3 regions of the Paenibacillus sp. FSL F4-0100 genome follow, and region 2 is predicted to be linked to each of the others. Evidence: riboswitches for the same ligand, from Rfam matches in the RefSeq annotation. Region 2 holds a riboswitch; each other region holds the start of a gene.

Region 1 (9,236 bases), 1.7 Mb from region 2:
TTGAACGTTCCAATAGCCTCTCAACAATTGGTTTTGGCTATATGGCTAATCCTTAAAGGATTCAACCGGGCGGATGCTCTTGAAAAGAAGGTGTAACGGAAATGAATGCATCAGAACGTTTCTGGGACAAAACAGCAAGTCAATATGATCAAATCGAGATGAAGGATGAACAGACTTACATCAATATAATAAAAAGAACGAAAACGCATCTTAAAATAAGCAGCATTGTTTTGGATTTCGGCTGTGGCACTGGGTTGATAGCAAATGAAATTGCCGAATATGTGAAAGGGATTCATGCGATTGATATATCTTCGAATATGATCGCAATTGCAGAAAAAAAGGCAAAAGAGCGAAACATCGCAAACATAAACTACGCTCATGCGACCATTTTCGATGAAAGGCATAAGAAAGGCTCATTTGATGCCATTTTGGCCTTCCATGTTCTGCATTTGTTGGAAGATGAACATATCGTTCTGCAACGAATGAATGAACTGTTGAAACCGGGAGGATTATTGATTTCTGCAATACCATGCTTGGGAGAAAAGAAATTTCTAAGCAGCTTGTTATTCATTGCAGGTAGAGTTGGTCTAACGCCGAATATAAGATCATTTAAAATACGAAATTTAATCGATACAATTGAGAAAGGGAGTTTTTCAATTGTCGAATCAGATTGCTTGAAGAAAAGCTCTCAGGAATATTTCATTGTTGCTAGGAAGATTTGATATGTTACGAAAGAGCCATTTCACCAAATATTTCGCCGTTACTTATGATACGGTTCAGCTTAACGGAGCTATCGGCGAAAAAACAACCATCGACGATCGTAACTCGTCAATGGTTGTTCGGGTAACTTGTTTACTTGTCTATCAAATTGGTTGTTTTAAGCAATCTTGCAATCAATGCCGTCGTTTCGGCACGTGTCATATTCGATTGCGGACTGAGCAGTTGGGGCCCGTTGCCCTGAACGATTCCCACTTCGATCAGCCGGGCGACTTCCGCTCTCGCCCAAGCGGATACGCTTGCCGCGTCTTTATAATTCGCCAGCAGTTCAGCAATGCGATTCTCGCTGAGCGAGGTTTGCGGGTCGATCAGGTTGTATGCCCGCGCGACCATCGCGATTCCCTGTTCTCTCGTAATCTGTTGGTCACCATAGAAGTTACCGTCGTCATAGCCTCGGACGATATCGAATTCAGTAGCAATCGCAACGGAGTTTCGATACCAAGCGGAAGCCGGAACGTCAGGGAACATGTTCTCTGGTGCGTTCTGCCGCATCAAGCCCAAACCGAGCCCAACAATTTCCGAAAACTCGGAGCGCGTCACGTTCCGATCCGGCGAGAACGTATTGTTCCCGGTACCCGCAAGATCAAGCCTTGCGGCAATATTGTTCACGTCCGCTTTGCCCCAGTGCTTCTTCACGTCGTCGAAATCCTGCGGATTCCAGATGACCGAGTAGGAACCGCTGCTGCGCAAATCGTTGATCATCGCATAATAGCGATTGTTGATCTTCGTCACGACCGTCGGAACGTGGAACACGCTGCCGTCCGGATTGACGATAACGCCTGTGGTAATGCGGTTCGGATCGATGTCTTCCGGTTGAGCGATGTATTTCGCCGCATATCCGTTCAATTGTTCCGATCTGACCGTCTTGCTGCCATGCGAGAAGGTGAGATCCAGATCGACCGGGTTGACCAGAAGTTCGTAACCTTCCGCTGACGCTTTGTTCTTTGCGTTATTGATCAAAGTATCCGAAGAACGCTTTATGTCGATATGAACCGCTATATCGCCGAGCGCCGCGTTGTCCAATTGCTTGGACACCCCGTTGAAGTCCATTTTTCCGCCAGGAACCGGATAGATCGCTAGCGGATTGATGATCTCTAGGGTTGCGCCCTTATCGGCGATTTGCTTCACGGTTTCTGCCGTCAATCCGTCAACCTTTAAATCGCTGTCTTTCGGAGAAAGAATCTCAAGCTTTTGTCCGTTGCCTTGATTCAAAGCATTGTTCAGCTTGTCCAGATCGACTTGAACCGACGTTATCGTGCGGTCTCCCGAAGTTGACGTTTTGCCGGTTGCAAACGAATACTCTTTCCCGTTCACGGATGTACGAATGTCCGAGCCATCCGACGGTACAGGTGCAGTTGCGCTTCCCCCTTCATTGCCGCCATTACCGCTATTACCGCCATTACCGCCACCACCGCCATCGCCAGGCGTAGGTGCACTGGCTCTGGTTACGATAACGGTATACAACCTTTCAACGCCATCCTGATCCGTCACCTTAAAGACGACCGTGTTGTCGCCGACTTGAAGCGAATGAAGCGGAGTTGCGGTTCCTCTGGCGATCCCAGCGTATGCCCCGCCATTTACGCTGAACTCGATCGTAGCGGTCGAATCCAAGGTTACCGGCGTCCAATGAAGCTGATAGACGCTGTTCGTAACGCTCATCTTATAATTTTCCGTTAGCGTGTCGAATGCAGGCTCCAAGACACCGGTAGAAGGCGTCAGCGATATGAGCTTGTTGGAAACACGATAAACTTCAATCCGATACACATTCGTATTGCCATTCGGATCGGTCACCTCTACCTTGATGACATTGAGGCCTTCATGGAGCGGCAGACGATCCCATTCGGCGGCATCGACCTCTTGTCCATTTAATGTCACTTTGACGGTACTGTTCGGATTCAATGCTTTCAGTTCAATGCCGACCCCATAGACGGAATTCGAAACCGTCGTATAATTCAAGTATCGATCGCCGTCGAACGGCGGTTCGAAGTCGATCGGGCTTCTATCGTCGGCATTGAAGACGTTCAGCGATTCAAGCTCCGCTCCCGCCATCACGAGGTTTCCGCGCGCAGTCTCAAGCGCCTTTAATGCCGCATCGATCTCCGCCTTCGTTGCGTTCGGATCATTCAGAACGGTCTGGGCCTCGCCCAGCTTGTTCTGCAACTCGGCCCAGCTCTCCTCCGTATAATCCGTTTCCGTCAACGTTCCGCCGGTAATTTCGCCGTTAATCTCATCCACTTTCTCCTGAAGTGCCGCTATGCTTACTAGCGCTACACGAGCATCCTCAAGAGCCTTCAAGGCTGCATTCACTTCATCTTGCATTTTATTCGCATCCGTAAGAATGCTATTAGAATCAGCTAATGCTTGCTGAAATGCCTGCCAGCTGGCTGCGGTATAATTGGCCTCCACCAGGGTTCCGGCATCAATAACATGAGACTCCAACGACCTCTTATCCACATACTCCACAAATGTAAAATAGCTGCCGTCAGACAATACGCTGCTGTTCACCGTAATTTGACCCGTCGCAGCATCCAGCGGCAGCGCGGTTACATCCGACGAGAATGCGCTATCCGGACTTACGAATAAGAACACTTGATTCTCGCTTGCATCCGCGCCGTCCACTTTTAAGGTAATCGGAGCATCGCTCCAATCGGCGCTTTTGTCGACCTTGTATGCGCGATTCATCATCTTGGCCGACGTTACGCTGGTTGCGAGCTGTAATTGATGGCTTGCGGGAAGATCGTCATTATCGATGACTTTGGCGTACACGGTCGACAAGTTATTGTCGCTGAAAACGAAGAAGCTTTTATCGTTTGCAATCGGGTTCGTATTAGCATCGTTAGTCGCTGTGATCGCATCACCCAGCGCAATCGTTACATTGGCGCCCGCTACCTGCGACTTCGATTGCTTCTGATTCAATGTGCCGTTATCGTCGCGGCCAATTCCCGTAATGTGCTTGCCATAGCCGGTGTTGTCGGCATGGCTAAACATCTTGGTTATGCCGTCGCTGGCCAAATAATCACGGGTTGCCATCGTCATCCCGTATTTGAGAGCCAGGTAGCTATTGACCTGTTGCCGCTCCGTATCTGTCAGTGTGCGGTTATATACCAGGACTTCCGCGATGTTCCCGCCCTTGAAAGGTGTTGCTTTAGCTCCTCCGATCGCATAGTATCCGTCATCTGCCCCGGTCGTCTCCCAATTCACTGTATTGGTCGATTCGCCACCAGTTATCGCCCCGTTCATGTTAAGCCTCCAGCTATTAACCGCGCTTGAGACATTCAACATGGTAGGTAATTCTTTAAAGGGATTAACTGTCCCCCTCACTTGAGTAGAACCGAGACCTGAAGATATTCTACCGAAACCGGTTTTTGGGGAACAATATTCATCCGGCATAGTCCCCCCCATTACCCAAGGAAAGCCGCTATTGTACGTACCAGGAGGAGGCACTGCTGGGCATGCTTCATCCAGATCTTTTGACTGAACGGAAAATACTTCCCGTGCATTTGAAGTTGGATCGGCAAATGGCGAATTCGTCTTATATTGTACGGCAGCATCGGAACTTTCGGGAACGGTCACGAGGTGGAAGTTGATCATTTTATTGCCGATATTCTCCACCTTCTGTTCCTTTGTTGCAAACGGAGTCCATTTCCTTCCTTCATCCGCCAAGTCCTGCAATTCGGTAACAAGGTTGTTTTCAATTTTCCCCTGCTCCATGCTCTTCGTGAACTCTACCCAGGAGATCAAATCTCCGCTAACCCCGCCTGGAGCAGGAGCAGCCGCTTTCGCCGTTTGTGGCGCAAGCATAGTGAAAAATCCTTCCGCTACTAGCATAAAAACAAGCAGCAGGATCAGTTGTTTATTCCAATAATTCCTGGATCCATGGACGCGCATATAAATCATTCCTCCAAATTCATTGCGATTTTAAATGAAGTGGGATAAGCCCCCATCCTCATAGCTGACTTTTTCGATCCTCCTTTACGATATAATAAAAAAACTTCCGTCCTTTAAGCGGCATGCGCTAACAGACGGAAGTTTCCGTCGTATTCGGCGGCTGGCTGGCATTGACATTTGCGTTTTCAGCAAATCCTTTAGCCCCTCTAGCTTTGCGTCCCCGTCTTTCAACGGGTTTGCCATTATCGTACGAGTATGTATACAGTATTGAATTTAAACACTTGCGTAATTAGGATTATACTTCGAAAAAAATGGACGGTTAGGCCCGATACTCCAACTTTGTTGAAACCTACTTTTATTTGCAGAATTTTAGGAAAAGTGATCACCACTATTTTTTTTATTCGGGACGATCATGTCGGATCCGCCAAAAATCTACTTATTTCTTCATTAACTTATAGTCTACTAGCTCCTCCTATACATTTTCTATACAACCTTATCTGACTTGCAGCGGTCACGGCCTTGAGGGGCTGTTTGTCAACTTTCTCCGGAAAATGGTCGGCCTACTGCTCGGCTTCGGCGGAGTCGCCTCGATGAGCATCGGTGGATTGGAGGCATCTCCATCTTCGGCATTCTGCTCGCCTTGGGATCCGCAACTAAGCTGGGCGCTTGGCACAGTCTATATCAAACGGCAGGCGGCCAAGGTCGATTCGCTGTGATGACCGCTATGCAGATCGTGATTGGAGGCATCGTCATGACGGCTTACGGCTCGACTGTCGAGAGCTGGTCAGAGGTGCGCTGGACGGCAGCCTTCTTGTACGATACGCTGTTCATCTCCGTATTCGTCATTGCGCTCGGTTGGCTCGTATACTTCAAGCTAATTGGTTCAGGCGAGGCATCGAAGTCGGCTCGCACACGTTCCTCATCCCGGTCGGCTCAATCATCTGCAGCATTTTGTTCCTGAATGAACATTTGACGATGAACCTTATCGTGGGCATGGTGCTTATCGTTGCCAGCATATTGCTTGTAAATGTAAGGCCAAGACAGGTCTAACGTGACTTAATCGTAAAATACCGCACGCTCAACGCAGCCAAAATCATCGTCGCGAAGATTTCAGTTCTGCCCTTAAAAGTACTCTAATTCGTTGCCTCCATCCACCACGGATGGTCCCTACACCTGGTGTTTTCGTGCAAATTTCGCCCTACTTATGATACGGTTCAGCTTAACGAGGCTATCAGCGAAAATTAAGAAAGGAGCAGCCAAGGATGCTCCTCATGCAATCACTTATTTATCACCTAGCTTTATCCCCGCTATTCAACCTGTTATGTACATGAAAAGTTACCTTTGTCCCTGTACCTAACGTACTTGTGATATGAAGTCCAGTTCCGAAGTGCCGTTTTAATCGCTGATCCGTATTAATCAATCCGACACCTGAACGACTATCCGCTTTTCTTTCTAATATTCGTTGCAATTGAACCTCGTCTATTCCGTCCCCATCGTCTTCAACGGTTATCTCTGCATGCGTCTCATAGACAAAAATCCGAATAAGAATCGTTCCTCCACGATTGCGCTTCATTATGCCATGTCTTATCGCATTTTCAACGAGAGGCTGGATCGTAAGAAATGGGACTTTTAAGTCCCCGTAGCCATCTATCTCCCAAATAACCTGTAACCTTTCTTCAAACCGAGCCTTTTCAATATTTAGATAAGAACGCACTAGACTTAACTCCTCTTCGATCGGAACAAGCCTATCCATATTTTGAAATTTAAATTTATTCCTCAAAAAATTGCTGAATTCATCGAGCAAATTACGCATCTTATCCAAATCAATATCGCTTAAAGCTGCTACAGCATTCAACGCATTAAATATAAAATGAGGCTGGATTTGCGCTTGCAGCCATGCAGCTTCTAATCGCAGTTGTTCCCGAACGGATTGTTTAATCGTAGTTAACGCCTCGATCCGCGATTTTATTTCTATTGCTTCCACTGGCTTCGTCACATAATCGTTTGCCCCCGCTATAAAACCGCTCTGAATATCTTTCGGTTGGCTTCTTGCGGTAAGGAGCAATACAGGGAGCTCCGTGAGTGTAAACCGCTCACGAATCATTCGTGTCAGCTCATAACCGGACATCTGTGGCATCATGATATCGGAGATGACCAGATCCCATTCCTTAGTGTCCAGTATAGCTAATGCCTCTTTACCGCTCGTTACCATCGTTAAATCATATTCGTCTGGTGGTAGTATGGCTTCAAGTACTTGAAGGTTGACAGGATCATCATCAACAACTAATAGAATCGGACGTTCACGATTCATTTCTATTAAAGTTGTTTGATTCGTAGCTGGCGGAATTTTCACTTTTTCCATATACACTGAGGAGGCTATTTCTTGAATCGGCATGAATTGTAATGGTAAAGAATCAAATGAGTTCGTCACATCATTCTCTTCCACCGCTTTCAAGTCTGCTAGCTTTAATGAAAATGTAAATGTTGAGCCTTCTCCTAAAGTAGAGGACACATCTAACGTACCCCCATGAAGCTCAACCAGTTGCTTGCTTATGCTTAAACCCAACCCAAAGCCACCATCAATCATAGTCTCACTCGTGCTGGCTTGCTCGTACGGACGGAATAGGCGCTTAAGCATGTTCTCATCCATTCCGATCCCGGTATCAGCAATAACGATATAGGCTCGTCCATCCTTTACAAAAGCTTGAATCGAAATGACCCCATCATTCGTATATTTCACAGCATTATGAAGTAAATTGAAAACGATTTGAACAACCCGGTTCTCATCCGCATTTACTGGAGGAAAATCTTCAGGAATTTGATTTGCAATTTTTACAGACTTCACTTCTGCATTTAATTGCAGCATATCAAGTACTCCGGTCACAATTGGCTGAATAAATATGACTCTTTTCTGTATACGCGGATTGCCTTCCCGTAAACTCATCACATCAATCAAATCGTTTAATATCAATGTCATTCGACGTCCTACAGATAAAACCGTTTCAAGCTCCTTGATGCTCCGTTCCTGCAATAAATGCCGCTCCCTTTTTAAAACGGATTGTGACATGTTAAGCATGCTATGCAGCGGATTTTTAAATTCATGCGAAGTGTTTGCCAGAAATTGATCCTTATGGTCATTCATTCTTTGCAAGGTTGCAGCAAGCTCTTTGGTGTTCGCATGCATGATAAAGTAACCCTTAAACCATTCAGAGGCTAAACAACCCATCGCAATAATCATATCGAACGGATAGTAGACAAGACTTAATCCGCTATCCAGCAAGATTAACGACCAAAGAAAATGGTTCATCAACGCAAGAAAAGAGAAAAGCAGTAAAAGATTGCTCTTTAAACCTTTGATTACTTTTTTAAACATTGTAATCAACGTGATAACTGCAGCAATACCAACCAATAGATAATAAACCGGAAAGAGCATAATCACTTGAGGTGGATCTAAAAACAAAGTGATGCCGGCAGTCCCTAGATTCAATACTTTATAGACAGGGTACATCCTACGCCAATATGGAAGCTCGCGATGATTCGTACACTGGAGCAAAGCATAGGCTGCCATAACGAGGGCAATGTTCGCTATCCGGAAATCCCAAACACTGCCAATATAAAATATTTGGTGGAACAACTTCTCATCAACACTAAATACACTCATGATTGTTACACATAATGCAAGCAAACTGAAATAGAGCAGCTTCTTTTCCTTATTTCCTAGTAAATACAAAATAAGTGCATAGACAGCATGCATAATAAATATAATCGCTGCCAAAAACTGCATATAAACGGAAGCTTTCATCTCTTTAGCAATGGCTTCTTCTGAACCAAATTTAATGGATCGGACAATGCCCCCGCTTCGACTATCCACATAATTTGCCGCCTGAATGACGAGTTCGATTACACCGTTGTCATCTGCTGTAAAGGTTGTAGAATAAGGTAGGTCCTTCGAAATATATTCATCCTTTGTTGTCGCCACCTGTCCTGATTTAGTAAGCAATCGACCGTTTACATATAATTCTGATGCAGTGCGTACGCTGAGTACACGAATACTATAATTAAGGTTCTTTGCCGGGTCTACATAAAGACGCAAACGATACGAGCCATACCCGTATGGAGATGGCTTGTCAGCATGCAAAGCTTCATTCCATCCTCCCGGTACCTGAATATGCCTTGGCGCAATATCGCCTAACAATTGTTGCCGACTACCATCTATCAACCATTGCGAAGGATAAAACTCCCATTCCCCGTCAAGTAATAGAATGCTGCCATCTTCTGCATTCCAATTGCGCAAATCGAATTGCCCATTATGAATTGACGCCTGTTTGGGATCCTGAAACGTTTCCATCCATAAAATACGCAAACTAGTTAAAACAACTAATATGGACACTAGCAATAATATAATATAGCTCTTTTTCATTTGATATTTGGATGAGTGAGTTTCCAAGAAGTATTTCTCCCCTAGTCATTTTCTTCTAAGACATTTAAATAAGTTCTCTCCATAATTTACCACAGTTAATATAGCAGAGAAACGGACGATAGAGATATCTTTATGTCTATTATATAGAAAT
Region 2 (10,780 bases):
AGAAATGATAAATACTATCATCGACTACGTGTCGGATGCAAGAAAGCTGATTTGGGAGGCACCTCTTAAGGAGCAGCAAGCGATGCTTCTCCGCAAATTGGGATCTAATGTGCATTTGGGGAATATCCAACCCACCGAAGTGCTTTCCCTTGAAACGATGCGCCGGGGACTTCGTCAAGATACGTTTGAACTCGGGGTGAGAGAGAAACATACGGATGGATTTTGTTACGTGATTTAAACATAGACCAAACCACAAGAGAATGATAATTACTAGAAGTGCGTGTTCAAAAAGGTCGATTTTCAGCACCGAGAAGGTTGGATGAAGCTAGGGACGTCAGGAGCGGAGCGTACGTTTTGGGTACGTGAGCACCGGAAGGCCCGGCTGAATTCAAGATTCGATGCCGAATTGCTTCCTGATTCGCTTCGTGATCAAAAGCGGACTTTTTGAACAACCTCTAGAGGGCTGTCTATGGATATCTCCAGAGTCAGCCTATACATATTTTCGTTGAAGAGACCGATCCCGGTAATCCCCTTCAGGGAACAAGCATACACTAAACAAGCAGGACTGGCTTGTTACTCTAATCTATGAAGGATGATTCCGTGTGAATTTACAGATCATGCCCGGGCGAAAAAGCCCCTTTTTCTTTCGTCGTATTTCCAAGAAACTCTTCTTCATTACCGCCGGCTCCATCATTCAAGGTTTTGCCATGGCAATGTTCTTGTTTCCTCACGCCATTCCTTCGGGGGGAGGAGCAGGGATCGCGGTTCTTCTGAACCATGTGTTTGAGCTCCCAATGAGTCTCGGACTGTGGTTAGCCAATTTTATTTTCCTCGCCTTTACAGTCCCTTATCTTGACGGTGTCAGTGCCTTCGGGACCATATTTGTTATAACGGTGACGTCCGTTTCCGTTAATTTCTTCGAGGTGTTCTTAGAACCCCCGTTTGGCAACGTATGGATCGATCTTCTATTTGGCTCGGTTATTCTCGGAACAGGTGTCGCCATCCTCATAAAGCAGAGGGTATCGAACGGGGGAATCGGTTATGTTGCCTTAGCCATTTATAAGTATAAAAGAATCAACCCCGGTACCTCATTGTTCTGGATGAATGGAATCATATTCGCCTTCACTGCCTATGTGATCGATTGGAAAATTATTATCCTTGCAGTTGTATGCCAGTGGATATCGACCCGGATCATTAACTGGATTCATCAGTTTCCTCCTCCTAAGTCGATCTATGAACCCGCTTGGCGCAAAAAGTGATTCTGTGTACGGACATAAGAGTGATTGACAAATATAACAAAAATATGGAAATTTGGGTCGTGCGGCCTATATTAAATGAAAAACAATGTAAGTTATAGTTTGAATATGTCATAACATGTTTGAATATTCGACAAATTCACACTTCGTAGTACGATAATAGCAAACCCACTGAAAAGTGGCGACGCAAAGCTACAGGGGCTAATGTGGAGCTACTTAAGACCGCGATGCCAGCCAGTTGCCGAATACGACGGAAGCCTCCGTCTGTTTTGTTGTGGTTATCATAATGGATGGGGTTTTTTTATTTTTCGCTAGGAGCTGCCGAATGCAGCCGCGGCGATGAATAGGAGATCGATTCCATTATTAATCGCTTATTCTTACAAGGGAAGAAGGGAAAATAATGGGTCAAAGAACACTGGTAGAAGCAAACAATCATTTTCCTAATATCCTCAGTATGACTGAAATAAAAGAAAGGTTGATTGAACGGAAAGAAATTCTTTATTTGCTCCAAGAGGAAACAAGGAATATGAACGATTTGCTGTCTATACCCTATTTATTTGTTATAACAGATATGGATGGAACCGTCATCGATTATTGCGGAACAGGTTCGTTAAAAAGTTTTCTCGAGAGAAATAATATGAAAAGTGGGACCTCATTGGCAATGGAAGACGCAGGAAATAATGCCATTTCATTATCCATGGAACAACAAACGCTTTCTGTCGTAGTTGGGGCCGAGCATAGTAATCGCTTGTTTTCAGAATTGGCGTGTGTTTGTACTCCCATTCGAATAAAAAATGTGATCATAGGCTACCTTGGCCTTAGTTTTCATTATTTACACGAGGTTACATTTGCCATACCACTCATTGAACACTTGGCCAAGAATATTGAAGAAAAGTTACCTCAAAAGGATCCCATTCTGCAGAGGGAATTGATCTATTCTCACTTTCACCAATATGAATTAACGAATCGAGAGAAAGAAATAGCATATGGGTGGCTGGAGAATAAAAATGTACCTGAAATTGCTGATATTTATGGTATTAGTCAAAGTACGGTTCGTACTTTTATTAAAAAGATATATGCAAAAACGAGAGTCAACCATAAAGGAGCATTTCTTAAAAAATTTACATAACCGTCATAAAAATTCTTAAGACAAAGATTACCCAATTCTGGGTATTTTTTTTGTTTACGTCGAATTTTATAATGATAAGTAGCTGTAGCTTTAAGCTGATTCGCGTTATCGATAAGATGAGAGATTCAATTCTTATGGTTTGAAAAAGTTTGTCCCAGGAACTGTGGCAACGGTCATCAATCACTTGTTACGACGGGGGTGGGTGAACAAGATGATTTCTATCGAGAGCGAGCTCGAACAAGTAGCGAAAAAACTCGAACTTCTACGAAGAGAACTTGAGCGAGTGGCCAGCAGTTTCGAATTGGTGCATCGAGATGTTGTCGCCATTTCACAGTCGTTGGATAAGCTGATTGTTCGTTACATGCAATTAAAAAACCAAGAAGAATATATCAAAAGAAAGTAGATCTTCTTCATAAGAAGATATCTACTTGGGCGGTGAAACAAACGGATTAAGATTTACTAAGGCAAGAAGCAAAAAAAAGATGACCTCCGAAATTTGGAGGTCATCTTTTTTTTTTGCTCGTGGACTGTCCTCATGAATCCATTACCAACACCCGAAGGGAGGTGCGGCGGAGGATTCGTGAAGCCAACCAGCAGCCGCTGACGGCAATAGCAAGCGCGATCAGAGCCAGCCCAATGGCCAGCGGCCATTCCATGATGAGTGGCAGCTTGACAATACCGTAGGTAGAGAGCAGACCGCGCAGCACGGCTGGCAATGCGTAGACACCGCAAGCGATGCCAACAAGTGCACCAAGCGCAGCCAGTCCGGCAATGCCACTTGTCAAGGCACGACGGATATCGGTTGCTGTCAGGCCGAGCGAGGCATAGATCCCATATGTTTTCGTTTCCTTACGAATATGCAGACGGCAAGTCGTATAAACAATAAGACAAGTGACAGCCATGAACAGAAGAGCCAGCATACTCATCGGAATGAGCAAAACCGCCGCAGCTTCTTTGAATACGGAATCGAGCAGCACTTCCTGCTTCAGCGCTTGGATGGAAGGGCCGTAACGCTCGTTCAGCTGCTGTACAAGCGCATCGCTATCGGTTTTGCTCTTCAGCTGAATAAACCCGGCGTCCGGATGCAACTGCTCCACAAGGTCCGAGGTGACCCTGGCGACGTTCGACAAATTGGAAATAGACTGAAAGGTGCCGGTGATCAGCAATTGCTGCGGTTTTCCTTCAATGTAGATCGTGAGTATGTCGCCGATATCTTTGTCCAACTTACGCGCAATATTGATTCCGATAGAAACTTCATTAGGCAGTGCAGGATTACGGCCCGCAAGCGAGGCAAATCCCATCTCGTCCATGCTGCCTTCCACGACCGTCAAAGGGAGGCTAAACGTCTGTTGATGATCGCTATCCCCTTCGACATCCGCGATGACGCCGGTGGCGGCCCCAGACCAGTTTAGACTGAGAACCCGAGGGTCGTTTTGGATATAGGCTTGCATTTCTGCCCGATCCATACCTTCCGCATGGATAACCATAATGGCGATATCCGCATCGTCATAACCCCACTGGGCCGACGTTTCACCAATGCGATAGACACTGGTTACTAGCACGGCGCCAAAGACGAGCACAGCCACCGTGATGCTCATTAGCAGAAAGATCAGTGCTGCGCTTTTTTTGTTGCCGCTCACATGCTTCCAGCCGATGACCGTGGGTACGGACCATCGGTCCAGTAGTCTTATGCGGGCACCATGCAGATGGGTACGACTATGCGAGGATTCCGACATGCCGTAACGGATCGCTTGAATGGGCTCAATATGGCGTGTCTTAGCAGCATAAACAAGGACGCATAGAAGGATGATGAGCAGCAGGCCGCAGCCGGTCCAGATCGCAACATCTGCTGCTTGTACGGGAACAGGTGCTGTATCGGATTTGAGAAAAGACAGGGAATTCTGGATGATGACATCTGAAAGGAGGCGACTTGCAATCAGTGCTGGGACCAAGGCGACAATCGCCATTAAACCGTATTGCAGCAAGTAGGTACCGATGATGCGTTCGGAAGTCATGCCGATCGATTTGAGAATGCCGATGGTGCGATAATTGGCAAGGATCGTGTCCGTGATCGTAAAGCCGATCGTAAGCAAAGCGACGAGGATCATGATCAGCCCGAGGAAACTCATGACAAAGCCGATCACCTTGTTCATGATAAAGTAAAAGGCCGACAATTCGGCAAACGAAACGCGTTCCTCCAAAAACGGCGATCCGAGCGCCTGCTCAAAGCGCTGCCAGTACTCCCCGCTTTGTTCGGGATACGCATAGCGAAGCGATAACATGTATTGCTCCGGAGTGGACAAGCTACCCATGGTTGACCGGTAGTCGGCATCGTTCATCCAGATGCGGGCAGTGGTCGAGAAAGGACCGCCATGGGATAAGTCGATGACAATGGCGCCAATCGTGAAATGTACTGGTGCAGTCCCTGAGGTGAACGTCAATTCATCACCGATGTGCATGTTGTATTTGTAGGCAAGCGAGGTGGGTATCCAGATCTCGCCGGCTTCCGGAACGGTCAGATGCTCAGGGCCTGTACCGGGAAGAGGATTGTTGACCCCGTGCGGCATCGGAGGCGTATTGATCATATACAGATAAAGATTGGGCAATTCTTTTCCGTTATAGACCAGTCCCGTCCATGGCTTATAAGGGACTAAGCTGGATGCGGTTACTCCGTCTTGGCTTGACCACCAATCGGCTACCATTTGTTTGTCATGCAACCCGCGGGTCATATTGATGACTTCATGGGCACCCTGAGCAGCCGTATGGCGATCGTTGAATACATTTTCCGTATTCATCAAGACCGTAAATGCGGTGCTGACTAGTAGGGCAGATAGGGCAATAAGCAATGCGATCAGCGTGTTTTGCATTTTTCTTTTGCGCAGGTTGCCCCAGCAGAGTGTTAATATGGCTCGCATCCCAGACTACCTCCTCCCGGTGACATAAGCAAAGATCATCGCTTCCCGCTCGGAGGCTTGCTCTGGACTGTAGGGTCCCATATCCAGCGTGCCCCCGATCTTGCCATCTCGAATATAGATGAGGCGATTGCCGCGGCAGGCTGCCTTCATGTCGTGGGTGACCATGACAATCGATTGACCTTCCGCGTGCATCTGGCTCAATATATCAAGCACCGTAACGCCTTGCTCGTAGTTCAGGCTGCCGGTAGGCTCATCGGCGAAGATGATGTCCGGGTTATTGATGAGCGCCCTGGCGATTGCCGCCCGCTGCTGCTGTCCTCCGGATACTTGGGAAGGCAGCCGGTTGCTCTGTTTATCGAGGGACAGATTGACCATTAAGTCATGTGTCCTTTGCCGTACTTGTTCCTTGTCCTGATTAGCGATATATCCAGGGAGGGCAATGTTATCGAATAGCGACAGATCCGGTACAAGGTTGCTGTTTTGATAGATAAAGCCGATCTGATTCGCCCGAAAGCGTGCAAGCTCCTTGGCTGAAAATTGATCAAGGCGCTGTCCCTGCAGACAGACTTCTCCGGCTGTCACATCATCAAGTCCGCTGAGCAAGTACAGCAAGGTGGACTTACCCGACCCCGAATCGCCCATGATGACGGTAAAGTCTCCTTCATAAATGGACAGATCGACATTGCGGATGGCATGGTATTGCTCCTTGCCGGTGGTGTATGTTTTGCATAAATTACTAGCTTGCAGCATGACGGTGTTGCTTGAAGGCATATTGTGATCTCCTCTCTTTATCTCCCACTGCCATCAAAGTATAGAGGACGAATCTTGCGCATTTGTTATCAAATTATAAATAAAGTATGACAGGAGTCAGCTAAAGGGGCAGAGTTAAGCAGAAGGTCGTTCCCTGCTGCTGTTGACTGTGAAAAGAGATCGTACCGTCATGCGCTTCCATAATATATTTGCAAATCGACAAACCCAGTCCGACCCCGTGGCGCTCGGCCAGTTGGCCGGCAGTTCGTTGTAAAACGTTACCCTGGTAGTACCGTTCAAAAATAAAAGGCATATCACGCGGGGAAATCCCGCTGCCTGTATCGGAGACGATGATCTGCAGGCAGGATGTTTCCGAGTGTTCTTCAACAGCGAGGCGAATTGTATCCCCGGTTTTGGTATGCTTCAGTGCGTTCGTGACGAGATTGGCAATGACTTGCTCGATCCGTACAGCATCGATTCGGACAAGCACGTTAGGAATCACAGCAGGCTCTTCGCAGCGTACGCCCATTGTTCGGATATAATGGCCCATCACGTTGAAGATAGGCTCCAGCGTTGGAGCGCTGTACTGCTCAATCGGATGTACGGCAATCTGTTCCAGATCACGCAGTGCGTGCAGCAGCAAATCGTCTACGAGCACGGCCATCTTACTCGTATTTGCGTGCACAACTTCAAGATAAGTCATCACACTTGGCAGATCAGGGCAAATCCCTTCGCGAATTGCTTCAATATACGCTTTGATTGTCGCCAGCGGAGTTTTCAAGTCATGAGACAGATTGGATATGAGTTCTTTATGCGACTGGCTGTGTGCAGCTTGCTGGATATGTAAATTACGAATCTCTTCACGCATGAGATCAAATACGGCATAGAGCTCCCCGACCTCATTATTGCTTGTCCATTCGGCACGCTGCTCATAGTCACCTCTCAATATAGCTTCCGCATAAGGCTTGAGTCCGGCAACAGGCTGCACCAGGTCATGCTGCACCCGGCGTCCGATGGAGAAGAATAAATAAAGCAGCGTCAAAAGTGCCAGAGAAAGCATGATCCATGGCAAATAAATAAAGGAGTCGGAGGAGGGCATTGCTGCGGCCAAGGCAGATGCCGGGACCGCAAATTGAGCGTAACCTACAAAGGCTTTGGTGCCCGCATCCCGCAGCGGAAAAGCGAGATGATAGTGGGGCGGTTCGCTGTCAGAAATGCGCAGCGTATAGTCTAGTTCAAAGCGCGGATTGATTGGGCGCTTCGATGAATTTTCGCTATCATAGATCAACGTTCCATCAGGAAGCACAACCTTGAGGCCGCCCCGCGTCTCCTGACTCCAGATTGTTAATTGCCGCCGGATCGGAGCGTCGGTGAGCAGTAATTCCGCATGCTCATTTTCCAAGGTATGGACGATCGGATTCGTCAGTACGCGAATTTGCTTCACAATAGTTGACGGAGCCAGCTGGTTTGAAGGTCCAATAAGAGTAAGCCAAACGACAGATAGTATCACTGTAATGATGGATAGACCAGCTGCCCAGAGTCGTCTAGCATACCAAGTTTTCCAGTCCATAGAGGCTACTCCGTTTCATCGGGGTTGAATTTATATCCGACGCCCCACACGGTTTTAATATAGGAGGACTTGATTTCGGTTCGTTCCAATTTCTCACGGAGCCGCCGAATGTAGACCGTGATCGTATTATCCTCGACATAAGCCGAATACCCCCACACATGATCCAGCAGCTGCGATTTGGTAAACACTTGATTAGGGTTGGAGGCCAAAAAGTATAGCAAATCAAATTCTTTGGCGGATAAAGAAATTTCCAGCTGTCCGGCCATGACCTTGCGGGCATTTTTATCAATCGACAGGGCGCCGAATGCAAGCGCTGCTGTGGGGATACCGGGAGTTTCGGATCTGCCATTCTGCGCAAATGTGCCTGGACGCGAGCGACCAGTTCACTGAGCGAGAAGGGCTTGGTCATGTAATCATCGGCGCCAAAACCCAGGGCAAGCACTTTGTCCGTGTCGCTGCTGCGGGCGCTCAAAATTAGAATGGGCGCAGCCGTCAATGTACGGAGCTTGCGGCACACTTCAATCCCGTCAGCGTCAGGCAACGTCAGATCGAGAATGATAAAATCTGGCTGCCGTTGGCGGACCGCCTGCAATCCGTCGCCGGCATTTTCCGTGATGAACGCGCTGAATCCCTGAACACGCAAATAGTCATTCACAATGCGCGAGATATCCTGTTCATCTTCAATGATCAGTACTGTTTTAGGAGAATTCATTAAAAAGTCGCCCCTGTTCCGTATGCTTTGAATGGTGAGTCCATTATAGCATGGGCCGAGGAAAACAAGGGGAAGATTACCAGTTAGGGTGGTGAATGGTGACGGAATATGCGGAGAAACGGACGGAATTGAAAGAAGAGGGGGATTATGAGGATTTGGAGTATGAGGCTTAGCGGAAATTGCCTCGCCGACTCTTCCACAACAAAGCGCACAATCGAAATGCGGTTACCTGACCTGTCGAGAACTCAGCCAGGGGATGATTTTATTGGCATCTTAGGTGAACAACAGCTATCGGGCTATTCCCGATAGCTGTTGTTCATCGTTTCGGATCAGCCCGCGGCTTTCATTATTTTGTCCATGTGCCGATCTTATAAGCTCCGTCCGAAAGGCGCTCCGTATTAGCAAAATCAACCCCGGGTTGGTTCGTGGACGGATTAAGAATCGCTATGGCCAGCTCATAGGTACCGTTTGGCAGCGTGTTGGTGGAGATAGAGCCTGAGGCCGTATGCAAACCAGTCCTCCAGGTTCTTAAGTCCGCCGATGTGGATTGACGTGCCACGACATGGCCTCCGCTGCGCAGCTGCACTTCAACAGGCCAATTGAACGGGAAGTGTTGAACTCCCTTATTTTCCACAGCGACGGATACATTTAACGCACTTCCGCTATTTTCTTGTGGATATGCAACTTTCTTCAATACAAAGTGATAGCCCATTCGTTTCTTCAGCGTATCCATATTGCCTTGCAACGGATTGCCTAGCGCCAAGGAAGCTGGAGAATTCGGTCCAAGCCAGCTCGGTTTGCTAAGCTCGGTCTGCCGCAGCGTCTCATTAAAGCCGCTGCCTGTCGTGAGTGCAGCATTCATACCATAGGCACCCCCGTAAAATTCGCCGCCAGAGACGCGAGTGTCCCAGAAGTTGGCATGGTTTGGCTGCTGCTGGCCGATATCATCCCAATAACCGTTCTGTGTGCCAGTATACCATCCCCATTCGGAATCGAAGCTCGGCTGATCTCCGAACACGTCATTATACATTCCTAGAATCAGACCCTTGTTATTATTCTTGGCCAATTCCACGCTCCGTCTGATCAATAGCTGCGTATGATGCTCCTGATCGGCAAAAGCATCAATATAGTGCTGAATGTACTGGTTGGATATTGGGTTCGGAGGAAACGCGCCTGTATAGTTGCTTTCCCCGTTCGGTCCGATGTAAGGCCAGGTGTGGAATTCCGCCCAATGGCCCAGCGAACCGATTTGCAGAAAAGCAATCGGGCTATCGGCCGTGTTGTAATGCTCCGCAATCGCCTCAATGGCAAGCTTGTGTCTGGCGATCAAATACTCGGAACTGTAATTCGGGGAGAAGCCCGTGTTGTTGCCGGCTCCCATACCACCGGTTTCATCTTGGTAGGCCTTACCAGGAGATTGTCCTAAACTGGCCATGTCGTTGTACAGCCAGTCGGGAATATCCCGGTGAGGCACGCCGGAAGGACTGTCCAGAATAAAGCGCAGCACCACCTTGACTCCGCGGCTCTGCCAATCGTCGAAATGATTGGATGCTTCAATTGCACTGAAATCATAGTTGCCTTTGGTTGGCTCTAACTCCTTCCAGGTGACACCGGCATACACGAGACGGTGGTCCTGCGGGTAATTGGTTGATTTCGCTGAAGGAGCCCAACCCTTAAACGGGTTATTGAGCGGATCATCCAGCTCGGCTGGGTAGAATTCGATCATGTTTCCTCCCGGATTTTGTGCTTGTAAGGTATAAATGGGAAGCGGCTGGTTCTGCGCTGGCAGGCGATGGATATCCGAATTGTTATCCAGATAACCAATGTTCACGCTGCTGCCTGCAGCTAGTCCAAGTGTAGCGAGAGGGATCGCTGCTTCGATCACAGATGAGGAACGCACGTATTGAGAAGAAGGGAGGGAGGAAGACCAATCCCAATTCCAGCTGCTGCCATTTCCGGCGTAGCGGTAAAGCGATTGATTTTCGAGGAGCCATTCAATTCCGGTCGCCCTCCATCCGAAGGCTTGATACCCGGTCGAAGCATTCTTGTCCGTATTCAGCCAGAAGCTCCCCATTGTAGTGCTAAGGCTTGAGCCTTCCACAAGCAGATAAAGATTCTTGTCATCGTGGGAAGCCTTTAAGACACCAGCGGTTCCAGAATTCGTGGCAAGCGCCGGAATCCCTTCCCAGTCACTCGGATCACCATCCACAACGATAGAAGCCGCTTCAGCAGTCGAAATAAAGAGGGGATAAGGGAGCAAGGTAAGGAGAACAGCCGTCATAATAAAAATAGCGAACGTCATTTTCATGTTAATACCCCATGCTTTCATGTCAAAACCTCCTCACAGAATGATTGGTATCATAGAGTAGCAAGTCCAAACGTCTTTTTAACAATGGATTCACTCTACCGAATCTGAAGCTCTCACCTCCTTTCCTATGTAATTTCCTT
Region 3 (10,780 bases), 1.7 Mb from region 2:
TGGCGTGTAATCCGATTCCTTTAAGCTGCCGTCCTTCTGCTCATCTTTGATTTCATCCACTTTCTGTTGCAGCTCGGACTTGTCTACCTCTGGAGCCTTTTCTTTCAAACCTTCACGTGCCTCTTCCAATGCTTTCTTCGCATCGTCAACATCTTGTTGCGTCGCATCCGGGTTCTTAAGTACCTCTTCGGCTGCTGTCAATGCATCTTCAAGCTTTTTCCAGCTTTCCGGCGTGTAATCCGATTCCTTTAAGCTGCCGTCCTTCTGCTCACCTTTGATTTCATCTACTTTCTGTTGTAGCTCGGACTTGTCTACAGGAATTTTGACCAAGCCATCATACGCTTCTTGCAATGCTTTTTCCGCTGCGTCTACCTCTTCCTGCGTTGCATCCGGGTCCTTCAGCACCTCTTCGGCTGCTGTCAAAGAATTCTCGAACTTTTTCCAGCTTTCCGGCGTATAATCTTCTTCTTTCAGCGTGCCCGTTCCCTTGTCGTCTTCGATTTGATTAACAAGCTCGCGAAGCTTGGTCTTATCTGTTTTATAAATGATCACGGTGTAGGTGTTCTTCTTGCCCTCAAAATCCACGGTTACGATGATCTCGTTAGGGCCCGGCTGAAGCGGCAGATCGTCCCATTTCTTAACTTCTTTCCCATGGAACGTTACATTAACCTCGCTTTCCGGATGCAGTTCCTCAAAAGAGAGCTCAGCACTGTAGACACTCTCCGTTACAGTAGCTTGATAGTTCAAATATCTGTGTCCATCGAATGGAGGCTCCAGCTTGATTTCCTTCCCGCCCTGGGCGTCGAACACCTTCAACTCCAGCTTCTCAAGAATAGCATCTTTGGTGACCAGATTATCATAAGCTTCTTTTAGTTCCTTGTTCGCATTGTCAATTTCCCGTTGCGTAGCGTTCGGATTACCCAGCACTTCTTTGGCATGCTTTAAGGCATCATCAAATATTTCCACACTTTCTGATGTGTAATCGCCTTTATTAAGTTCGCCACTGTCAATGATTTGCTCTAGTTCGTTTACTGTTTTTTCAAGCTCCGTCTTATCCGTCTTCAATCCGTCACGTGCTTCTGTCAACTTCTCCAACATCTCGTCGACTTCTGTTTGTGTCGCCTTCGGATCATTAAGCACTGTCTCAGCCTGCTTCATAGCTTCCTCTAAAGCAGCCCAGCTATCCTTGGAATAATCCTCTTTATCAAGCTTCTCGTCAACAATTTCCTGACGTTTCTTTGCCAGTTCCGTTTTGTCCGCAGCCAGTTTATTTTGCGCTTCAGCTACTTTGTCCAGCGCTTCATTGACTTCCTTCTGCGTCGCATCCGGGTTATTTAATACTTTCTTGGCATCTGCCAGCTCTTTCTGGTAAGCTTCCCAGCTATCTTTGGAATAATCAGCCTCTTTTAAGGCAGCTTCTTCAGCAATCTTCTCCTGGAGAGGCTTCTTGTCTACAAATTTAACAAAGGTAAAATGACTTCCGTTGGCCAGCTTAGCGCTATTAAAGGTAGCCTTGTTGGTCGCATCCAGCGCTATTAGCTCATCCTCGGGTCCAAATTTGTCATCTGCACTGATTAACAGAAAGAGCTTGTAATCTTCAGCGGGTTCATTATCCAACTGCAAGGTAATGTTTGCATCCTTCCAGTTGCTCTTTTGCACCTTGAATACTCGATCCATCAGCTTGGTTGTCTCATTCAACCCTTTTGGAAACGAACTAGTATCAGTAATAAGTTTCGTATATTGCCCCGTTCCCCCATTATCACTGAACGTGAGGAAGGACTTATCGTTTGGAATTGCATTTTTATTGTCTTTATTAGAAGCTGCAATTTGATCACCAAGTGCAATCGTTACTAGCGCCCCTGCTTCTTGCGAAAGAGACTGCGTCTGCTCCAGACTGCTTGCTGCATCCTTGCCAATACCGGTTATGCGATTGCCATAGCCGCTATTGTCTACAGCCGTCCACATCTTTGTGGTACCGTCGCTTGCGATATAGTCGCTCTTGCCGCCGTTAAGCGTAATTCCATACTTCAATGCCAAATAAGACTCAATCTTGGCCGCATCTACACTCGTTTCTCCGCTGTATAAAATAATTTCGGCCACATCTGCGCGAAGGCCATACCAGTTCATTGTCGATCCTGGGGTCGCACCAACTACAGGTGTGAATGCAAATTCACCAAATGGGTTATTTCTACCTACTGGAACTTCTTTTCCATCAACTCTGCCAATGTGTTTTGTGGCGTTTTGAATCTCATAGCCGGCAATTTGGTATCTGCTTCTGTCCGGAACTCCGAATTTGCGCCAAATAGAGTTCCCGCCAGTCCCAACTGCAAACAACTTTTCTGAGCCGCCCAAAATCAAGGCACCATAATCTTTAGTTGTAGTGGATCCAATAAGCGCACCCGCATCTCCAGATTCAGGCCACTTATAAACTGCATAACCTGATTGGAATGTAATATTCTTATCGCCAACCAGCTTGGCCGAAGCACCATAATGGCTTGAACTAGGTGGATTGTTGAACTTTACACTCGGGTTAAAGTTTACCCCGCTTGCATTAATTTTAGGGGTTCTAGCTTCTTGTCCACTCGGAACATTCAAGGTAAAGTTGACTGGACTCACTGATTTATCTGCCCAACCGGTCAACTGATTATTCGCATCGGCTGCAGCATCGTCGGCTTTAAGCCACAGTACCAAATTACTACCTACCCCTCCGGGTGCTGCCGGATCCCCAGCCGCTGCCGCGGACCGTGGCGCAAGCGCACTAGAAAAACTGCCTGCAGCCAGCACGAATATCAGTAGCATCATCAGCTGCTTTTTCCAAATTTTGTTTTTTGGTAAATACACTCTCTATCCGTCCTCCTTTTCACTACAATCTGACAATCATCTTTTCCCTCGCTTTAACCGATCAATACGAGTACGATACCGGGATTTCTGAACCCCCTAATCATCACCCCCATATAGGATGTCGATCCAATCTAGAAATAAAAACCTCCGTCTAAAAGCGGCATGCGCTAGACGGAGGTTTCCGTCGTATTTGGCAGCTGGCTGGCATTGGCTTTTGCGTCTTCAGCAAATCCGTTAGCCCCTTAAGCTTTGCGTCCCCGCCTTTCAACGGGTTTGCTATTATCGTACGAGTATGTATACAGTATTGAATTTAAACACTTGAGTAATTAGGATTATACTTCGAAAAAAATGGACGGTTAGGCCCGATACTCCAACTTTGTTGAAACCTACTTTTATTTGCAGAATTTTAGGAAAAGTGATCACCACTATTTTTTTTATTCGGGACGATCATGTCGGATCCGCCAAAAATCTACTTATTTCTTCATTAACTTATAGTCTACTAGCTCCTCCTATACATTTTCTATACAACCTTATCTGACTTGCAGCGGTCACGGCCTTGAGGGGCTGTTTGTCAACTTTCTTTATGCTTTTTTTCTTCTTAGGAGGGATAGTCCTGCAAGCAGCATGATGCATCTCGCCAGCAAATAGCTGTACATATTCGTAGCTGTGTTCGGCAACTTGTTATCTGTGCCTTTACTGTCTCCGGACTCTACATTCACCGAATCATTCGAAGTATCGGATGGACCAGGTTTATCAGATTCACCTAATATATCCGTTTCATCGGACCCACTTAATCCGCCGGGTCGGCTGAAATCTGGAGATTCAACATCCGAATCTTCCCCTCCTGGATTGTTCGGCTTAACCGAAGAAGATCCATCACTTTTTGATATGTATTACGGGAAGTTTAGGGTCGGTTTTTGAGCTATTTTAAATGCTTAAATTCCCCCCAAATCGAGTATTCACCCCCATATTAGGATAGTCCCCCCCCAGTATCAGGGGCCGATCATGTCCGCCAATCAACTCTTACATCGCCGGACCCGAACTCATCTGATCTATAGACAAGGTTTATAGTGGTAAAATATAGATATGAAATATTGGGGGTGAAGTTGTGTATGGCTGAGTACAAAGATAATAGGAAGTTGAACTTTCTATTACGGCACCTAGAATATCATAACACCTACAAAAAAACGTTCAATAATGAGGAAGAAAAAGGGAAGAAACTCCTCCATTTTATAGTTGATTGTCCCGGCCGCGTCGCGGGGAATCCCCCTCCGCCGCTCAGGGTGCGAGTATCTTCCTCGGGAGGGCGATGTCGTTGATGAGGGATGCTGCGGAGGGTAAGCAGAAGCACGGGCAGCAAGAACATATCGAGACGTTGCCGCTGTTCTCCACCACGGATAAGAACGGACGGATGACTATGCTCCGGCCGGGACGTAGCGTCGGACGCGCGGCTCCGCTGATACCGTGGCTGCTTTCAGCCGCTGCACTGTGGGCGCTGACAGGCTCCGTGCCGTTCGGCGCACTGCTCGGCATGGCGCCGACACCGGCGATCAGCATGCTCCTCGGTCATCCGGTCACAGTGGGCGTCGCCGTTTTGCTGCTGTTCGTCGCGATCGGTACGACCGGTGGAGTGTACTCGCGATCGATTGAGCAGTTCGGACAGACCAGGGTGGCGGGCCTGTTCGCGACGCTATCGGTAGCAGGAGGGCTCGCAGCAGTCGCGGGAGTCCTCCTGCTCTGGACGCTGACAAGCGACCTATCGCGCCCCTTTGACCTCGAGGCCATAGTGACATCGCCGACGATCCCGCCAGAGCTCGGCGCCGTCGTCGGAGCTAGCTTAGCCCTCTGGGCCGCCATCGCGCTCCTGCGGTTGCCCGGCTCTATCGCCCACGCCCGGCGGCGTCAGGCGGACATCGAGCGACTCCGCGTGGAGGGTTCATCATGCAATGGGACGTTGACCGCCGTGAATTTTACTAACAGTTGGCTCTTCAATTTCCCGATGTTCACGGTTGATGTAAATTATATCGTTGACGGTGCTCCTCGTGTCGTCTCAGCACACATGCGCACCAGCGCCGACCGCGTTCCCGTCGTCGGGTCGCGAATGATCGTGCTGACCGACGATCGCGGAACCACCCACGTAGAGCTGGACCTGGCGAGTGGAGCGGCATTCGAGCCGGACGTGGGTAAGTACGCCCCATCGGACGGTTGATTTTACGGCCCTGATGCAACATGGTTATAAGGAGTTCAGGCAACACGGAGCTAAAGCTTCGCTCCACCATTTTTAACGCAGGACAAATTGGGCGCTTGCTCGGTATTCCTATGCGCAGCAAGTAGCAAGAGAGGCCTTGGTGGATCATCCGTATCACAACATGGAAAATGGGTTATTTACGCCTATAACATTCCCAAGCGTCCCACCAAGGAAATTTTTCGCCGTCACTTATGGTAGGGTTCAGCTTAACGGGTCTATCGGCGAAAACAAATGGCGGTCCTATGGCCGCCAAGCTTCACCTTCGCTAATGATCGCCGTGACTTTATCGGCTGCCGCTTTCCCCACGTTTTAAGCTTCTGCTCAATCACACCCACGCCAATAAACCACTTTAAAATTCTCTACTTTAGAGGGCTTGGTAATGTCAGCCTTTTTACAGGGGGAGGCGAAACAGATGGTGGCCCTGTGTGGCAGAATACTTGTTACCATGCTTTTCAGTTGCCTTGGATCTTAGTTCCGCAAGATGTATCTCTTAGAAATGAAACGTACCAAAAAAATATTTGGTACATTTTGGGACGGATAAGATAGGGGTTTTTGACCGTTTCAAAAAGCATGCTTTTCGAAAGTTGAGAAGAACAACTTTATAAAAACCAGCGGTGTTGGAAGTTCGGAGTGGCTGAATTAAAATCGGACAGCGACTCGCTGCCGCCGAAGAAGAAAATACCAAGCGTTGCTCGACAAACGGCGCAACAAGGAATGCCCCTACACCTCTAACGCAAAAGAAACGGCCTGCTCTCTCGTCATTCCTCTTCCAATCGTAATGGCCTCGTTAAACGGCGCATCGCCGCATTCTAGCCTGCAGGTTCGTTTCGCCTGCTCGTAAATCCATTGAAACTGGGGCTGGGCCGCGGAGCCAAGATTGGCTCGTAATTTCTCGGAGACTCCGATCAGCGTAGCGGCCACCCGGTATTCTCCCAGCCCGCACAACGCGCTTGCAAGCCCCTCGACTCCTCGCGCGAGGAACCACGTTCCCGGATATGTTTGGCAGATGGCGATGCCTCTCTTGAAAAGCGCCAACGCTTCTCTGGGTTTCTGCCGGTTTAACGCAATATATCCCAAGGCCCGAAAAGGTCCCGACAACTCCAAGTCGTCTTTTGCTTTCTCGAATAGCGTGGCACTTTCGACGAGCAAGGGTTCCGCCCGTTCCCACTGCTGCTGCGCCACCAGGATGTAACTCAGAGTACCTAAGGATGACGCAAGGCTCCAATCGTCACCTGAATTCCTGGCATGCAGCACGCTCTCTTCTGCTAGCCGAATCGCTTCGTCCGTCAAGCCCGAATGCGATGCCAGCTGAGTAAGCATACGAAGCTGAGATGCCAGGAGCGCCGGATGACCGAGCTTGCGAGCTTCATCCGCGCTTTGTCTGGCCAGGTCTTCGGCTTCCTGGACTTCTCCCATGACCCACAGCAACACGCTAAGACCATGCTTCGCTTTTACCGCGTGTTCTTGAACGGAAGTTTGACTGTGCGTCGCCAGAGCCGCACGCAGCTGTGCGGATCCTTCCTGCAAGGTCCCTTCATGCAGCCAGTAATAATAGAGGCAGGATGCCATTCGTATTGCAGCTTCCGCCCGCGGATGATCGCAGGCTAGTTTCAGCGCGGAGCGAATGTTGGCGTATTCCCGCCGAATCGCCACGAATGCGGCATCCCGGTCTCGACTGCGGAACCCCCGTTCTGCTCTTTCTACGAATCGACAGTAGTGCTCGACGAAGCGGCGGATCATCCGTTCGCGTTCCTCGCCGGTGCAGTGCCTCTCCCATTGTTCGCTTCCAAATTGTTTAATCGTCTCGAGCATCGCATATCTGTGCCTAGGTCCGCTACTCGCCAAATCAACAGATAGGAACGATTTATTGAATAGGCTAGCAACCAAGCTTAAGGCATCCTGACGATCGAACCGTCCGAGCGAGGGGTTCGATTCCTCATCCACGCAGATCTGTTCGACCGCTTCCAGCTCGAATCCCCCGGTAAAAACACTCAGCTTCCGCAGCAGCTGCCGCTCTTGCTCCGTGAGCAGGGCGAAGCTCCATTCCAGGGTGGCTCGAAGCGATTGATGACGGGGTGCGGCCGTTCGCTTCCCCGCTGTAAGGACGGCGAACATATCGGACAGCCGTTCGTCGAGTTGCTCGATGCTGAGCACGTTCGTCCGGGCGGCTGCCAGCTCGATGGACAGCGGGATGCCCTCCAGACGTTTGCAGATTCGCCCGACGATCTTCACGTCCGCTTCCGATACGCGGAAGGAGGGAGATACGGCGGTCGCGCGCTCGATAAACAGCTGAACGGACTCGCGGGACAGAATGGCGTCATCTGATGCGTGATCCCGCAACTCATTCTCCGTGGGGAACGTGAGCGGCGGAATCCTCCATACGCGCTCCATGCCGATGTTCAACGGCTCCTGGCTGGTGGCCAAAATAACGACCCTAGGGGAGGCCGACAACAACCGCTCGATGAGAGAAGAGCAAAAATCGATCAAGTGCTCGCAGTTGTCGAACACGAGAAGCATGCATTTGTTCCGGATATGGTTGAGCAAGGACTCGATAAGCGGCCTTCCCTTCTGTTCCTTGACGCCCAATACCGAAGTGATGATTCTCAGCGCCGAGAGCGTATCCATCGCCGAAGCGAGCTCGAACAGCCACACGCCGTCGGGATAAGAATGGCAGGCGTCCGATGCGACCTTATACGCCAGGCGCGTCTTGCCACTTCCCCCGGCACCCGCGAGCGTGACGAGGGGGGAATCGGCAAGATGTTGCCGAATCTCCCAGACCTGTTCGAGGCGGCCGATAAATGAGGACATTCTGCTTGGTAGATTCGTTGCTCCATATGGTGCGGTAGCACTTCGCGGCGATTCATCGGTCCTGTGTGCCGGCGAACCTGCCGATCGGATTCCGGAGTGAACGTCAGCCTCTCTACCCGCAGAAGCAGCTGCGAGAATCGCCTCGAACCATTGTTCGTCAAAAAGGGGATACATCCGGTTGTTTCCTGACCTGTCGTCATGGAATCGACGGACCGTCTCCCAAAGCAACTGAGCCTCCGCGCGCTCGGAACCGCGAAGAAATTTTTGTTCAACGACAAAAAGTTGAATCAACAATTGCAGATTATCAGCTCTCGGCAGCCGTTCGCCATTTTCCCACTGCTGAATCGTCCTTATATCCACCCCGATCCGCTCGGACAGATCGATCTGCCGCAGCTTCGCCCTTCCTGCCGGGCCCGGTCTCTGCCGCAGTTTGCGAATCATCTCTTCCGGCCATATCCGTTCCGTTTGATTACCTGTCATTTATTCTCCTCCCGATAACACGAACTTACACGAACTTACACGAACTCTTCGTACGAATTCGCCTGCATTCTTAGCATAGACGTCATCGTGCTAAGATTCAATCATACCGAACACGCCGAGTAAGCGTGAGGAAAAGACTAAAGGAAAACGAGAAGGAGGAATGCGGCATGCCATTCGTACGCATCGCATTGATGAAGGGCAAATCGGCGGAGTATCAAAAGAATGATGTTCCCACGCTATTTGGTTGATTTCGATGTGCAAAAGCTCCCTCGCGTCCGGACGGATGTGATCGTCATTGGGGCGGGGATTGCCGGCTTGTTTACGGCGATTAAAGCGAGCGAGACGAAGTCGGTGGTAATGATTACGAAAAAATCGCTGCTCGATAGCAATACCCGATACTCCCAAGGCGGCATCGCGGCGGTCATCTCCGATGAAGACTCGCCGGAGTTTCATAGGCAAGACACTTTGGTTGCCGGGGCGGGTTTGTGCGACGAAGCAGCGGTTAGCGTGCTTGTGCACGAAGAGCCGGACGGCGTCCGCGACCTGATTCGGATGGGGACCGTATTTGACGAGGAGAACGGCGAATTGGCCTTGACGAAAGAAGGGGCACACAGCCATCGACGTATCCTGCATGCCCATGGGGATGCGACGGGGGCGGAAATCGTGCGCTCGCTGTCGGAACGGACGAAGCAGGACCCGAACATCGAGCTGTGGGATGACCATTATGTGATCGATCTGTTGACCGAGAACGGCGAATGCCGCGGCGCGCTTGTGCAGAAGCCGGATGGGACACGAGTCGTGGTGGAGGCGGACGCCACGATTCTCTGCTCCGGAGGGGCAGGACAACTGTTCCGCTATACGACGAATCCGGACATTGCTACGGGCGACGGCATTGCGATCGCGCTCAGAGCCGGTGCGGAAATTCGCGACGTCGAATTTGTCCAGTTCCACCCGACCGCCTTGTGCTATCCGGGTGCGCCGCGGTTTCTGATATCCGAGGCGGTGCGCGGCGAGGGTGCGATCCTGCGCAACACGAAGGGCGAGCGCTTCATGGCCCGATATCACGAGCAGCTTGAACTGGCTCCGCGCGATGTTGTAGCAAGAGCTATTCTCGATGAGATGGAAGCAACGAAGTCGACGTTTGTCTACATTGATATTACGCATGAATCGGAAGAATTCGTCAAGCGCCGCTTTCCAACCATCTACGACTTCTGTCTGAAATATGGGCTCGATCTGTCCACGGACTGGATCCCGGTTGCACCGGCGGCGCACTACATGATGGGCGGCGTCAAAACGGATCTGCATGGGGAGACAGCGGTGAAACGGTTGTTCGCCTGCGGCGAAGTGTCGTCGACTGGCGTGCACGGGGGGAATCGGCTGGGCAGCAATTCGCTGTCGGAGGCGATTGTGTTCGGCCGCCGCATTATCGAGCGGATCGCAGCGCTGCCGCTGCTGGGCCACGGGGTGCAGCAGCTCTGCGCGGCGACGCACCGGCAAGAGCCGCCGCGGCATTCGATTGTGGAAAAGCGGCTGAAGCTGCAGAAAATCATGCTGCGCGAAGCCGGTATAAGGCGCGATGCGAAGGGGCTTCGACGCGGATTGGACGAGCTGAAGCGGCAAGTCGCGTTCTTTGACGGGGCATTAACGAAGCAGGAAGAATATGAATTTGCCAATTTGCTTACTTGCGCGTTGCTAACTACGAAAGCCGCTCTGCGACGCGAAGAGAGCCGCGGCGGACATTATCGGATCGATTACCCGAAGCGTGACGACGACCGCTGGATACGCCACATCGTCTTTCGGTTAACGCACGAGGGACAGTTGGAGGAGAGCATTCAAGCGGCTGGAGCTGAACCGCGAACGGATACGCCGCAGGTTTGAGCCGCGGCGGGGTGGAGTCGATGGAGCAGCTAGGGCCGCCTCACGAAACGGAAATAATCGTACGGCAAGAGTCGCTGACCGGGCGTAACGGCCTGAACTTACCGGGTGCCACCTGGTTGCTCTGTTGCCATGTGTAGTCGCCAATCATGTGAACTGGCAGGAAACAGCCCAACGATCAAACCATACGTTTATTACGGAAGCGAGGGAATGTACATGTTATACGAGCTGCGCATTTATACGATTCATGAAGGGAGAATGGATGCGATTCAGCAGCGATTCGAGCGGCACACGCTCGGTATTTTCGAGCGGCTGGATATAAAAGTGGCCGATTTCTGGATCGATCAGACTGGGCATCCCAAGCTGTATTACGTGATGGAATACAAGAATATGGAAGATCGGCAGCTGAAGTGGGGCACGTTTGTGCAAGATCCGGAATGGGTCGAGGTGAAGCGCAAGTCCGAGGAAAGCGGTCCGATCATAGCGAAGATAGAGGAAATATTTATGAAACGGGCCGAATTTTTTAGG

The links. Region 2 has a riboswitch for cyclic di-GMP ahead of MHH48_RS26670 (LuxR C-terminal-related transcriptional regulator). Riboswitches for the same ligand answer to the same signal wherever they lie in the genome.
Region 1: it holds a riboswitch for cyclic di-GMP, as region 2 does, so the genes downstream of both, MHH48_RS34520 (S-layer homology domain-containing protein) here and MHH48_RS26670 (LuxR C-terminal-related transcriptional regulator) in region 2, are expected to answer to the same signal.
Region 3: it holds a riboswitch for cyclic di-GMP, as region 2 does, so the genes downstream of both, MHH48_RS34540 (S-layer homology domain-containing protein) here and MHH48_RS26670 (LuxR C-terminal-related transcriptional regulator) in region 2, are expected to answer to the same signal.

Annotation. Positions count from the first base shown of each region.
Region 1 is NZ_CP150303.1:7,606,900-7,616,135, forward strand. It holds gene MHH48_RS34510 (DUF4386 domain-containing protein) at 1-96, shown strand, start outside; gene MHH48_RS34515 (class I SAM-dependent methyltransferase) at 102-722, shown strand; gene MHH48_RS34520 (S-layer homology domain-containing protein) at 853-4,665, opposite strand; cyclic di-GMP riboswitch class I at 4,818-4,916, opposite strand; gene MHH48_RS34525 (hypothetical protein) at 5,256-5,381, shown strand; gene MHH48_RS34530 (hypothetical protein) at 5,381-5,626, shown strand; gene MHH48_RS34535 (ATP-binding protein) at 5,954-9,112, opposite strand.
Region 2 is NZ_CP150303.1:5,893,089-5,903,868, reverse strand. It holds gene MHH48_RS26680 (phosphosulfolactate synthase) at 1-238, shown strand, start outside; gene MHH48_RS26675 (YitT family protein) at 618-1,259, shown strand; cyclic di-GMP riboswitch class I at 1,408-1,502, shown strand; gene MHH48_RS26670 (LuxR C-terminal-related transcriptional regulator) at 1,657-2,385, shown strand; gene MHH48_RS26665 (Spo0E family sporulation regulatory protein-aspartic acid phosphatase) at 2,597-2,788, shown strand; gene MHH48_RS26660 (FtsX-like permease family protein) at 2,919-5,300, opposite strand; gene MHH48_RS26655 (ABC transporter ATP-binding protein) at 5,307-6,071, opposite strand; gene MHH48_RS26650 (HAMP domain-containing sensor histidine kinase) at 6,172-7,620, opposite strand; gene MHH48_RS26645 (helix-turn-helix domain-containing protein) at 7,626-7,886, opposite strand; partial or broken gene MHH48_RS26640 (response regulator) at 8,045-8,332, opposite strand; gene MHH48_RS26635 (DUF4832 domain-containing protein) at 8,679-10,661, opposite strand.
Region 3 is NZ_CP150303.1:7,618,214-7,628,993, forward strand. It holds gene MHH48_RS34540 (S-layer homology domain-containing protein) at 1-2,841, opposite strand, end outside; cyclic di-GMP riboswitch class I at 3,031-3,129, opposite strand; gene MHH48_RS34545 (hypothetical protein) at 4,160-5,050, shown strand; gene MHH48_RS34550 (helix-turn-helix domain-containing protein) at 5,810-8,377, opposite strand; gene nadB (L-aspartate oxidase) at 8,603-10,255, shown strand; gene MHH48_RS34560 (NIPSNAP family protein) at 10,463-10,780, shown strand, end outside.